One region of the Shewanella sp. AC34-MNA-CIBAN-0136 genome, then DNA from elsewhere that is predicted to be linked to it. Evidence: predicted binding sites of a transcription regulator. Region 1 holds the regulator's gene; each other region holds the start of a gene.
The links. Region 1 encodes sigma-54, which starts transcription at its own class of promoters, with help from an activator protein. Its sites were predicted from a motif close to GTTGGCACGNNNNTNGNNT; they were not measured.
Positions count from the first base shown of each region.

Region 2: flgF (flagellar basal-body rod protein FlgF) is a predicted target of sigma-54. The motif match lies at 1,676-1,694, and genes of this name have one in related genera.
Region 3: AAEY94_RS01275 (flagellar assembly protein FlgT) is a predicted target of sigma-54. The motif match lies at 1,473-1,491, and genes of this name have one in related genera.

Region 1 covers NZ_JBEOPJ010000023.1:4,453-7,736, forward strand. Annotated here, with positions in the region: gene ptsN (PTS IIA-like nitrogen regulatory protein PtsN) at 1-244, opposite strand, end outside; gene hpf (ribosome hibernation promoting factor) at 247-534, opposite strand; gene AAEY94_RS18385 (RNA polymerase factor sigma-54) at 560-2,044, opposite strand; gene lptB (LPS export ABC transporter ATP-binding protein) at 2,187-2,918, opposite strand; gene lptA (lipopolysaccharide transport periplasmic protein LptA) at 2,915-3,284, opposite strand, start outside.
Region 2 covers NZ_JBEOPJ010000001.1:262,192-265,475, reverse strand. Annotated here, with positions in the region: gene flgD (flagellar hook assembly protein FlgD) at 1-3, shown strand, start outside; gene flgE (flagellar hook protein FlgE) at 64-1,452, shown strand; gene flgF (flagellar basal-body rod protein FlgF) at 1,741-2,484, shown strand; gene flgG (flagellar basal-body rod protein FlgG) at 2,496-3,284, shown strand.
Region 3 covers NZ_JBEOPJ010000001.1:294,145-297,428, reverse strand. Annotated here, with positions in the region: gene AAEY94_RS01290 (DUF6268 family outer membrane beta-barrel protein) at 1-57, shown strand, start outside; gene AAEY94_RS01285 (LPP20 family lipoprotein) at 140-586, opposite strand; gene AAEY94_RS01280 (FlgO family outer membrane protein) at 583-1,293, opposite strand; gene AAEY94_RS01275 (flagellar assembly protein FlgT) at 1,563-2,771, shown strand; tRNA gene AAEY94_RS01270 (tRNA-Arg) at 2,926-3,001, shown strand; gene AAEY94_RS01265 (motility associated factor glycosyltransferase family protein) at 3,052-3,284, shown strand, end outside.

The DNA.
Region 1 (3,284 bases):
ATTTAATAAATATCGCGATAGGGTGATCGATGGTCGTTAATCTACCATGAGGTATCGCAATGCCATTTCCTATACCTGTGCTACCCATTTTCTCTCTCGCTAACAGGCTTTCAAAAACCTCTTGCGAAGACAGGGTTGGGTACTGGGCAGCGACTAAATTGCTGATGAGTTCCAGTACTTTTTTCTTACTGCCCGGTGTGGCACAGGTAGTGCATTCCGGCTGCAGAATGGTACAAAGTTCCATCGTTAGTGTTTTGTATTCTTCTCTTTGTGTTTAATTACCTGACGGTCGAGTTTATCGATCAGGGCGTCTATTGCAGCATACATATCAGTACTTTCTGACATTGCAAAAATTTCTGCGCCATTAATGTTGATTTTGGCTTCTGCTTTTTGTTGTAATTTTTCTACATTGAGCACAACGTGTACATTATGGATCTGATCGAAGTGTCGTTCAAGCTTTGAAAATTTACTGTGGATGTATTCACGTAAAGATTCTGTTATTTCGACATGACGTCCAGTCAGACTTATTTGCATAAAAAATCCTCCATTGCCTAGTAGGTTATAAACTCTTACGTTGGTTTGAGGGCGGGATCATCATTGCTTCACGGTATTTTGCTATCGTACGACGAGCAACGTTTATGCCCTGTTCTGCCAGAAGCTGAGCCATTTTACTGTCACTCAGTGGTTTTTTCTGGTTTTCTGCGGCAACCAGCTTTTTGATAAAAGCACGAATGGCCGTTGATGAGCATTCCCCGCCATCGTCAGTACTGACATGGCTAGAGAAGAAGTATTTTAGTTCAAATAAACCTCGAGGGGTGTGCATATATTTTTGTGTGGTGACTCGTGAAATGGTCGATTCATGCATTTCTACAGCTTCAGCGATATCATTGAGCACCATAGGCTTCATGGCTTCTTCGCCATATTCAAAAAAGCCTTGCTGAAATTGCACAATGCAATTTGCCACTTTAAGTAAAGTATCATTACGGCTTTCAATACTTTTAATAAACCATTTAGCCTCTTGCAGATGGCCTCGAATAAATTGACTATCCGACGGGTTTTTACTGCCTCTAGCCATGGCTGCATATTGCTGATTAACACCAATTTTAGGCATGTTGTCTGGGTTTAACTCTACTACCCAACGGCCATTTTTCTTTAATACTGTGACATCGGGAATCACGTATTCATCATCCATGGGGGTAATTAATAAGCCCGGACGAGGATTGAGTGTCTGGATTAGAGTGATTGCGTCACGTAACTCATTTTCTTTTAGTTTTGTTTTTCGCATCAATAATCTGAAATCACGGCCAGCAATTAACTCTAAATAGCCTTTAATTAACAAACGGGCATTATCGATATGGGGTGTGTCGTTAGAGTATTGCGCTAATTGAATAAATAGGCATTCACTTAAATCACGTGCAGCAACACCCACAGGGTCAAAGTGTTGAACGCGTTTTAATACCGCTTCAACCTCATCGAGTTCCACATTTTCATCACCCATGGCTTCGAGAATATCTTCGGTACTTTGGGTTAGATAACCGCGTTCATCAATGGCATCAATAATGGCGGTGGCAATGGCGAGATCTGTGTCTGAAAATGGAGTGAGATTTTTTTGCCATTCTAAGTGTTCGTACAAACCTTCAGTAGTTTCACCTTGAAAGGGCATGTCGTCATCGCGCATGCTTGCACTGCCTGAACCTGACATAGGTGAGGCTGTGTATACTTCATCCCATGTGGTATCCATGGCTAAATCATCCATGGTTTCTTTGGTCATGGATTCTGCTATGTCGACGGTGGAAGTGTCTTTTTCGACATTAACAATACTGTTGTCACTAAAGTCTGTATCCGCTTGGTCGCGGTTTTCTTTTAAGGAGTCTTTTGCTTCAGAAAACTCATCTTCTATTTCAAGCAATGGATTTGAATCTAATGCTTGTTGGATTTCCTGCTGTAGCTCCAATGACGATAATTGCAGTAAGCGAATGGCTTGCTGCAATTGTGGGGTCATGGTTAAGTGTTGACCCATTTTAAGTTGGAGTGACGCTTTCATTTACCGCTTATCCCTAGATGATTTTCCATAAAAATGACAATCTCGAACTGTAATAGATTGCCATAAACATCAATGACATTTAACGTTGTTTAGGTATCGTTCAATGAAATGAGTTAGCTAGACTAAAAGGCCAGTAAAGTAACTATAGCTTGAATTGTTCACCTAAGTACACAGCTCGAACTTGTTGATTACTTAATATCTCATCTGGTGTGCCTTCGGCAATTAAATTACCCTGGCTAACGATATAGGCTCGCTCACAAACGTCTAGCGTTTCACGTACGTTATGGTCGGTAATTAATACCCCTAAACCGCGGTTTTTAAGTTGTTGGATGATTTTTTTAATGTCGATGACCGAAATAGGATCAACACCAGCAAAGGGCTCATCAAGCAAAATAAATTTTGGATTAGCAGCTAAAGCGCGCGCAATTTCAACACGACGACGTTCACCACCCGATAACGACATGCCTTGGCTGTCGCGTATGTGAGTAATGTGGAACTCTTCGAGTAGGTGCTCAAGCTGTTCAATACGTTGGTCTGTGCTGAGCTCTTTGCGAGTTTGCAGTACGGCCATTATGTTGTCGTAAACGGTGAGCTTGCGGAAAATACTGGCTTCTTGTGGTAAGTAACCTATACCTTTGCGGGCGCGCAAATGCATAGGATCGGCAGTAAGGTCGTCATCGTCAATCAATATTCGGCCTTTATCGCTTTTTACTAAGCCGACAACCATATAAAAGGTGGTGGTTTTGCCTGCACCATTGGGGCCTAAAAGACCGACAATTTGGCCGGTTTTAACCGTTAAACTCACATCTTTAACAACTTGACGAGCTTTATAGCTTTTAGCTAGATTTTCAGCGGTTAAGGTAATTTGGGTCATGGTTTGATCTGCTTGTTAACAGGAATTTCAGGGAGTTTTTGCTTTGGCGCCGACTCGTCTTGGAAATTCTCTGGTTGAATGATGGTGATTACCCGATCTTGCCCTGTACCAGTACTTTCGGCAATCAGCTCTTGAGCACTGATGTTGTACTTGATTTTATTACCGGTAACCTGGCTACCTGATTGATCCAATTTGGCGTTGCCAGTCAATGTGAGTGTAGTGGTGGCAAGGTCATAGCTAATTTCGTTAGCACTTGCGGTACCAATTTTACCGTCATCTAATTCTTGTGAAAATGTAGCCGGGGTGCCAGTAGCAATTAATCTCTTACTGGTGGTGTTTTCAGGGGTAAACGCCCGTAACTGATCT
Region 2 (3,284 bases), on a different contig from region 1:
TAGTACGGCTAACAACAAACCGTTAGCTGTCATCATAAATGAATTAATTGTGAGAGGTGTAATATGTCATTTAACATCGCATTGAGTGGTATCGCTGCCGCGCAAAAAGACTTAAATACAACCGCGAATAACATCGCCAACGTCAATACTATTGGTTTTAAAGAGTCGCGAGCTGAATTTGCTGACGTTTACGCCAATTCAATTTTTTCTAACAGTAAAACAGCTGTGGGTGGCGGTGCAACTACCACACAAGTTGCGCAGCAGTTTCATCAAGGTAGCTTGCAATTTACCAGTAACTCGTTGGATATGGCGATCAGTGGTGGTGGCTTCTTTGTTACCTCTTCAGAATTAGGTTCGCAAGATCAGTCATACACCCGTGCGGGTGCGTTTAAAGTTGACTCAAGTAATTATATGGTCGACTCAGCAGGTAATTTTTTACAAGGTTTCCCAGTGGATGAAGATGGTAACTCAACTTCAGTGAGTTTAACCACAACCCAACCGATTAAGATACCTGACACGGCGGGTAGCCCAGTGCAAACTAAAAATGTTGGTTTGCAGATGAATCTTAATGTGAGTGAAATAGCATTAAATCCAGCTAATTTTAATCCTGCAGATTCTGATACATTCAATAATTCCACCTCAGTGACGATTTATGATTCATTAGGTGAATCACATATTATGACCACTTACTTTGTTAAACCCACTGGTGGTTCGCATACTGGCGAAAGTAATTGGGTAGCTTTTTATGCTGTTGATGGTGATCCTGTCGATGTAACAACTGCTGGGGAATATACTACGGATACAGATACTGACACTGATGGTGACGGTATCGTGGATCCAACAGGGCTCGCGTCTGCTGTTAATCCGGGCACGGCTGGTGGAACATGGTCAGGTGCGGTGCTTAAGTTTAACTCTGTTGGTGCTTATACTATCAGTGACCCTACCACTATTACCACTGAGGCTTTAGGTGCTGCTGGTGCAGGTGCTTTAGGTCCTGGGGCCGATGGTACTCAAGCGCTTACGATAAAATTTAATAATCCGACTCAATATGCTTCTCCGTTTGAAGTGACTGAATTGACTCAAGATGGTATTACCGTAGGTCGATTAACCAATGTTGGTATTGGTTCCGATGGTTTAATTACCGCTAGTTACAGTAATGGCTCAACGGTTCCGTTAGCGCGCGTGGCATTAGTACGCTTTGCTAATGAACAAGGCCTTACACAGGTGGGTAATACATCTTGGAAAGCCAGTATCGATTCAGGTGCTGCATTAGCGGGAGAGGCCAATAGCGGTACATTTGGTAGTATTCGTTCATCTGCGCTTGAGCAATCAAACGTTGATTTAACCACAGAGCTGGTTGATTTAATCTCGGCTCAGCGTAACTTCCAGGCTAACTCGCGTACGCTTGAAGTCAATAACACCTTAAATCAAACCATATTACAAATCCGCTAAGTTTACGTTTACTTTTACCTTATCAATTTATGTTTACGTGATAATAGGTGTTGCCGTTTACGGCAACACCTTGCCTTTATCCTTGTTATTGTTACTCCTCGCTACTCCTTGTTATCACCTCACTAGTGTTGATAGATGCTTTTTTGACACTCACGCGTTATTCATTAATTTTATTGATTAACCGATTCATGTAGTTACCTCCTTACAACACAACTTAAATCTCATTGGCATGATGCTTGCTTATTCTGTGTATATAGTGTTTTTGCAGAAAGTTTGACGGAGCAAAAAATGGACAAATTTCTTTATATTGCCATGAGTGGCGCAAAGCAGGGGATGAATGCCCTAGCAGTGAGTGCGAACAATCTTGCTAACGCCAATACTGATGGATTTAAAGCTGACATGGTCCAAGCCCGTTCAATGCAGGCATTTGGTGAAGGCTTGCCTACTCGGGTATTTTCGATGATGGAAAGCCCAGGCAGTAATTTTAACGGTGGTCCGATTAAAACCACTGGTCGTGACCTTGATATTGCGGTTAAGGGTGATGGCTGGCTTGCAGTGCAAGCGGCAGATGGTTCTGAAGGGTACACCCGTGCGGGCAGTTTAAAAATTGACAGTACAGGTTTGTTGTTAAATAGCAGTAACCGTCCGGTAATGGGAGCTTCGGGTCCTATTGTGTTACCCATTCCGGTTGAGAAAATAGAAATTTCCGCCAACGGTATCATTTCAGTACGTCCGCAAGGAGCAACCGCTGAAGTGATAGAAGAGGTCGCGAGGATTAAATTAGTTAATCCTGGTAACGAAAACCTAATGCGCGGTGAAGATGGTTTGTTTCGCTTAACTGCGGGTGGTAATGCACCAAATGACCCCGGCGTTCAAGTTGAAAGCGGCGCGGTTGAAGGCAGTAATGTGAACTCAGTGCATGAAATGGTCGCCATGATTGATATTCAACGTCAATACGAAATGCAAGTCAAAATGATGAAGAACGCTGAAGAAATTGATCGGGCGTCCACTTCCTTGATGAGAATTAGTTAGGAGTAATTATTATGCATCCAGCGTTATGGATAAGTAAAACCGGTGTCGATGCCCAGCAAACTAACATTGCCGTTATTTCAAATAACGTGGCCAACGCCAGTACTGTCGGATTTAAGAAAAGTCGTGCGGTATTTGAAGACTTACTTTATCAAACGGTTAATCAAGCCGGTGGTATTAGTTCAGACAACAGCAAGTTACCCAATGGTTTAAACATTGGTGCGGGTACTAAAGTTGTTGCTACCCAAAAAATGTTTACCCAAGGCAACATGCTGACTACCGATAACTCATTAGATTTAATGATTGAAGGTTCGGGCTTTTTTGAAGTGCAAATGCCAGATGGCACAGCAGCCTACACGCGTAATGGCCAGTTCAGCTTAGATGATACTGGTCAGATTGTAACCCCGGGTTCAGGTTATGTGGTGCAACCGCCAATTACCATCCCGGATGATTCCACCAGTATTACGGTGTCTGCATCGGGCGAAGTGTCAGTGCAAACCCCTGGTACCGCAGCCAGTCAAGTTATTGGCCAGTTAACCATGACCGATTTTATTAATCCGGCAGGTTTAGACCCGTTAGGACAAAACTTGTATACCGAAACGGGTGCAAGTGGCACACCTATTCAAGGTACAGCGTCACAAGACGGCTTAGGTTCTATTCGCCAAGGAGCACTAGAAACGTCTAACGTGAATGTAACAGAAGAGTTGGTCAACCTTATTCAAGGTCAACGTATTTACGAGATGAACTCTAAAGTTATCTCGGCAGTTGATCAGATGTTGTCTTATATTAATCAGAATCTCTAA
Region 3 (3,284 bases), on a different contig from region 1:
ACGGAAGACATGGAAAACCAAGCAGCATTAGGTTTAGTGTTTAAACTGACGTTTTAATGATAAGTGTTAACCTAATATAATAAAAATGCCGCTGATATCAGCGGCATTTTTATATCAACAAGTTAGCGTAAACGTTCAATTAAAAGTAAGTAACTTCTTTTACGCGTTTAGGACGATTTTGTTGTTCGTACAACTGCCATACTTGTTTAAAGTCCAGAGCTAGCTCCGTGACATAAAACTCACCAGAAGGGTAGGTCTTAACCACTTTAGCGCCGCGAATAATACCACTCACGCTAGATTTAACGTTGTCGTCAGTTAGTAACCATTCACTTACGTCGCTATTAGCCGAAATTTTTTGTCCATATACTTGCTCAGCCAACTCTCGGTAAGCGGCAATTTTTGAAGCTTGCATCGCCATTAAAATACGATGTGATGGCTCTTTACTGGGCTGAGTCGCCAACGGGGCATAACCAATTGCCGTTAGCGTTGGGAACGAGGCTGGCGCTTCGGTTTCCCACTGAACATATTTATCTTTGCTCACACAGCCTGTGAGCAGCAATAGCATAATTAACATCAACGACTTCATAGTTTATCTCCTAATACGGTGTAACGACTGTCGCCCTTATTCTCGTGGCGATACAGTAAACCATTGCGTGATTCAATGAGTTCAGAGGGTTGTAAATAACCCGACAAACTCGATGCTGCCACAAATGATTGCACCGCTGAAAGGACGCGATTATTGGTCACATTAACCACTCGGCCGTTAAACACAATACCTTCAGGGGTTAGGGTCATGGTTGACACTAATACGTGTGAAACCGGTAAATCTGCACGTAACAGTTCCCAGTTGCGGCTCAACATAAACTCGCCTTGTTCTGTGGCGCGCAAATTTGTCGCCACATTTAAATCGACTAAGTTAAATTCATGAGCGTGGAACGCCGCGAGTAATCCTTGTTGTAACTGTAATGCTAATTCATTGGTTGCATTTAAATTACTGGTCATCACTGGCGTAGAAATCAGCAGTGGTTGATCTGGGCGTAAGGCGTCATTTTGTAACACTAACTCGTTAACTAACTTTTCTGCCCACACATTCACTTGGCCTTTGGGTGATATTCCCGCAGCCTGAATATCATAAGCCAGCTTATCGTGATAAACCTCATCTTCGTCGACGATTTTGACAAATTTACCGTTATTACTAAAGGCAAGGTTATTGGCAGCATTAGGCGTTTGGGTGCATGCCGCTAACGATAACGACGCAAGCATGACCGTGGAGATAAAAAGCCTGTTAATCATAATAATTCCTCTAACAAATAATGCCGCTAGTCTTGGTATAAATGAGTCATTTAATCGCCTTGTCCATCGATAGTTAAGGCCAATTATGTACTCTTTATTATTGGTGTCTTTATATCGGCAAATGCGTTAAAAGCTTTACTGTAATAGTGCAACATCGAAAATAATCACTAATATAGTGAGTCGGCACAATTTTTGCTTTGATTAAAATAGAGTAAGCTGAATTTACACAATTGTGCAAAATAGACGATTTTTTGACATTAGGACATTGTATGTTGATCCGACACAGCCCTGTTAACCGAACTAAAACCTTCAATCACCTTGCCGTAATAGCAATGCTATGTGTGAGTGCATTGTGTGTAACGTCGTCGGTATTGGCTGAACAAATTGAAGTAACTGGTAAGGCTAAAATCGTTAATGGCGATATAGATAAAGCCCGTGAAGACGCCATAAGCCAAGCATTAAATTACGCCAGTTTAAAAGCCGGGGTTAACTTTTCCAGCGAACAACAAGTCAACCAAGGTCGGCTTACTCAAGATACCTTTCAAATTCAGCGGATGGGATCGGCCAATAACGTTGAATTAATGAGTGAAATGATCAGCCAACACACCATTACCGTGGTGTTACAGCTTGAACTCAGCGAACAAGAACCTAACGCACAATGTAAAAGCCAGTCTCTCAAGGCCGCGATTATGTTGCCACAAGCCTATTTACAAGAACGCGAACAGTTGCGTTATGGTCAATTAGCTCACTTTGAAGAGCGGATCACCGAGCAATTAGGTAAAGCTATCAATGCACAGTCGCGATACAGTTTTGCACGACTACATGCAGATGAAAAAATTGATAACACCAATCAACTGGTCAACTTTAAAGGATACCGTATTCCCAGTTGGTTAGGCGAAATCACCGACAGCCAATATCTGCTGCAACCTGAAATCATTGATATTTCGACCGAACCTGCTCAAAGTAGTTATATGGGCTTTGTCGAGGATGATCCGTTAAGACAGTTTATATTTAAATTAACCCTTTACCACGGGATCAGCGGTGAAGTGGTGTGGTCAGAATCATTCGCCACCTCAGCGCCTTGGGAATTTGAAAGACAAGAAATCGTCTCACCTGCTAACCAGCGCTTTTGGCGATCATCTTATGGCCAGGCGATCAGCGATATTTTACAGCAAAGCGTGATGTCGCTGGATAAGCAGTTAAACTGTCGTCCATTATTAGGCCAAATTGTCGCCAGGCAAGGGGATCGTATTATCATCAATTTAGGCCGTAAAAATGGCGTTAAAATGGGTGATAAGTTCCAAATCGTATTACAAAAGAATATCCCAGACAGATTTAATTCCATGCGTGCCATCGCCACTAAAAGTCGTGCCAATGTGGTTATCGAACAAGTTACCGAAGACAGCTCAACCGCAATATTCGACGGCATCGACAGTGCAGATAATATTCAAGTAAATGATATTGCGATTAAGAACTAATGATTGGTTACTAGAAGCTAATTGTTCAGACTTAAGTGCTAAGTGCTAAGTGCTAATCGATAACAGTAAGGCGATTATGAATTTGTTGGTTATTAATCAAGCAATTAAATATAAAAGGTTTAATTCGATTATAAACTCAGTATAATCACTGGGTCTCTCTATAGCTCAACAGGATAGAGCAGCCGCCTCCTAAGCGGCCGATCGGGGTTCGAGTCCCTGTGGAGAGACCAGTTTTTGTATATTTCATGAATATAGACATATAATTTCGAGAATAATATCAATGACTGAACTTTTTATTGCAAATCTCAAGATAATATCTAAAAAATGGCCAGATATTGCATCTAGATTAAAAACGACAACGTTTGAAAATATAGAAGCCTTTTTAATTCAAGGTTATAACCAAACTATTAGCGTGAGTGGAATTCAACTTAGCAGCCGTCATAATCGCCTTGCCGAAGCCCAACTTTTTATCAGTACATTACCAATAGATGCTAGTCACATAACCGTCTACGG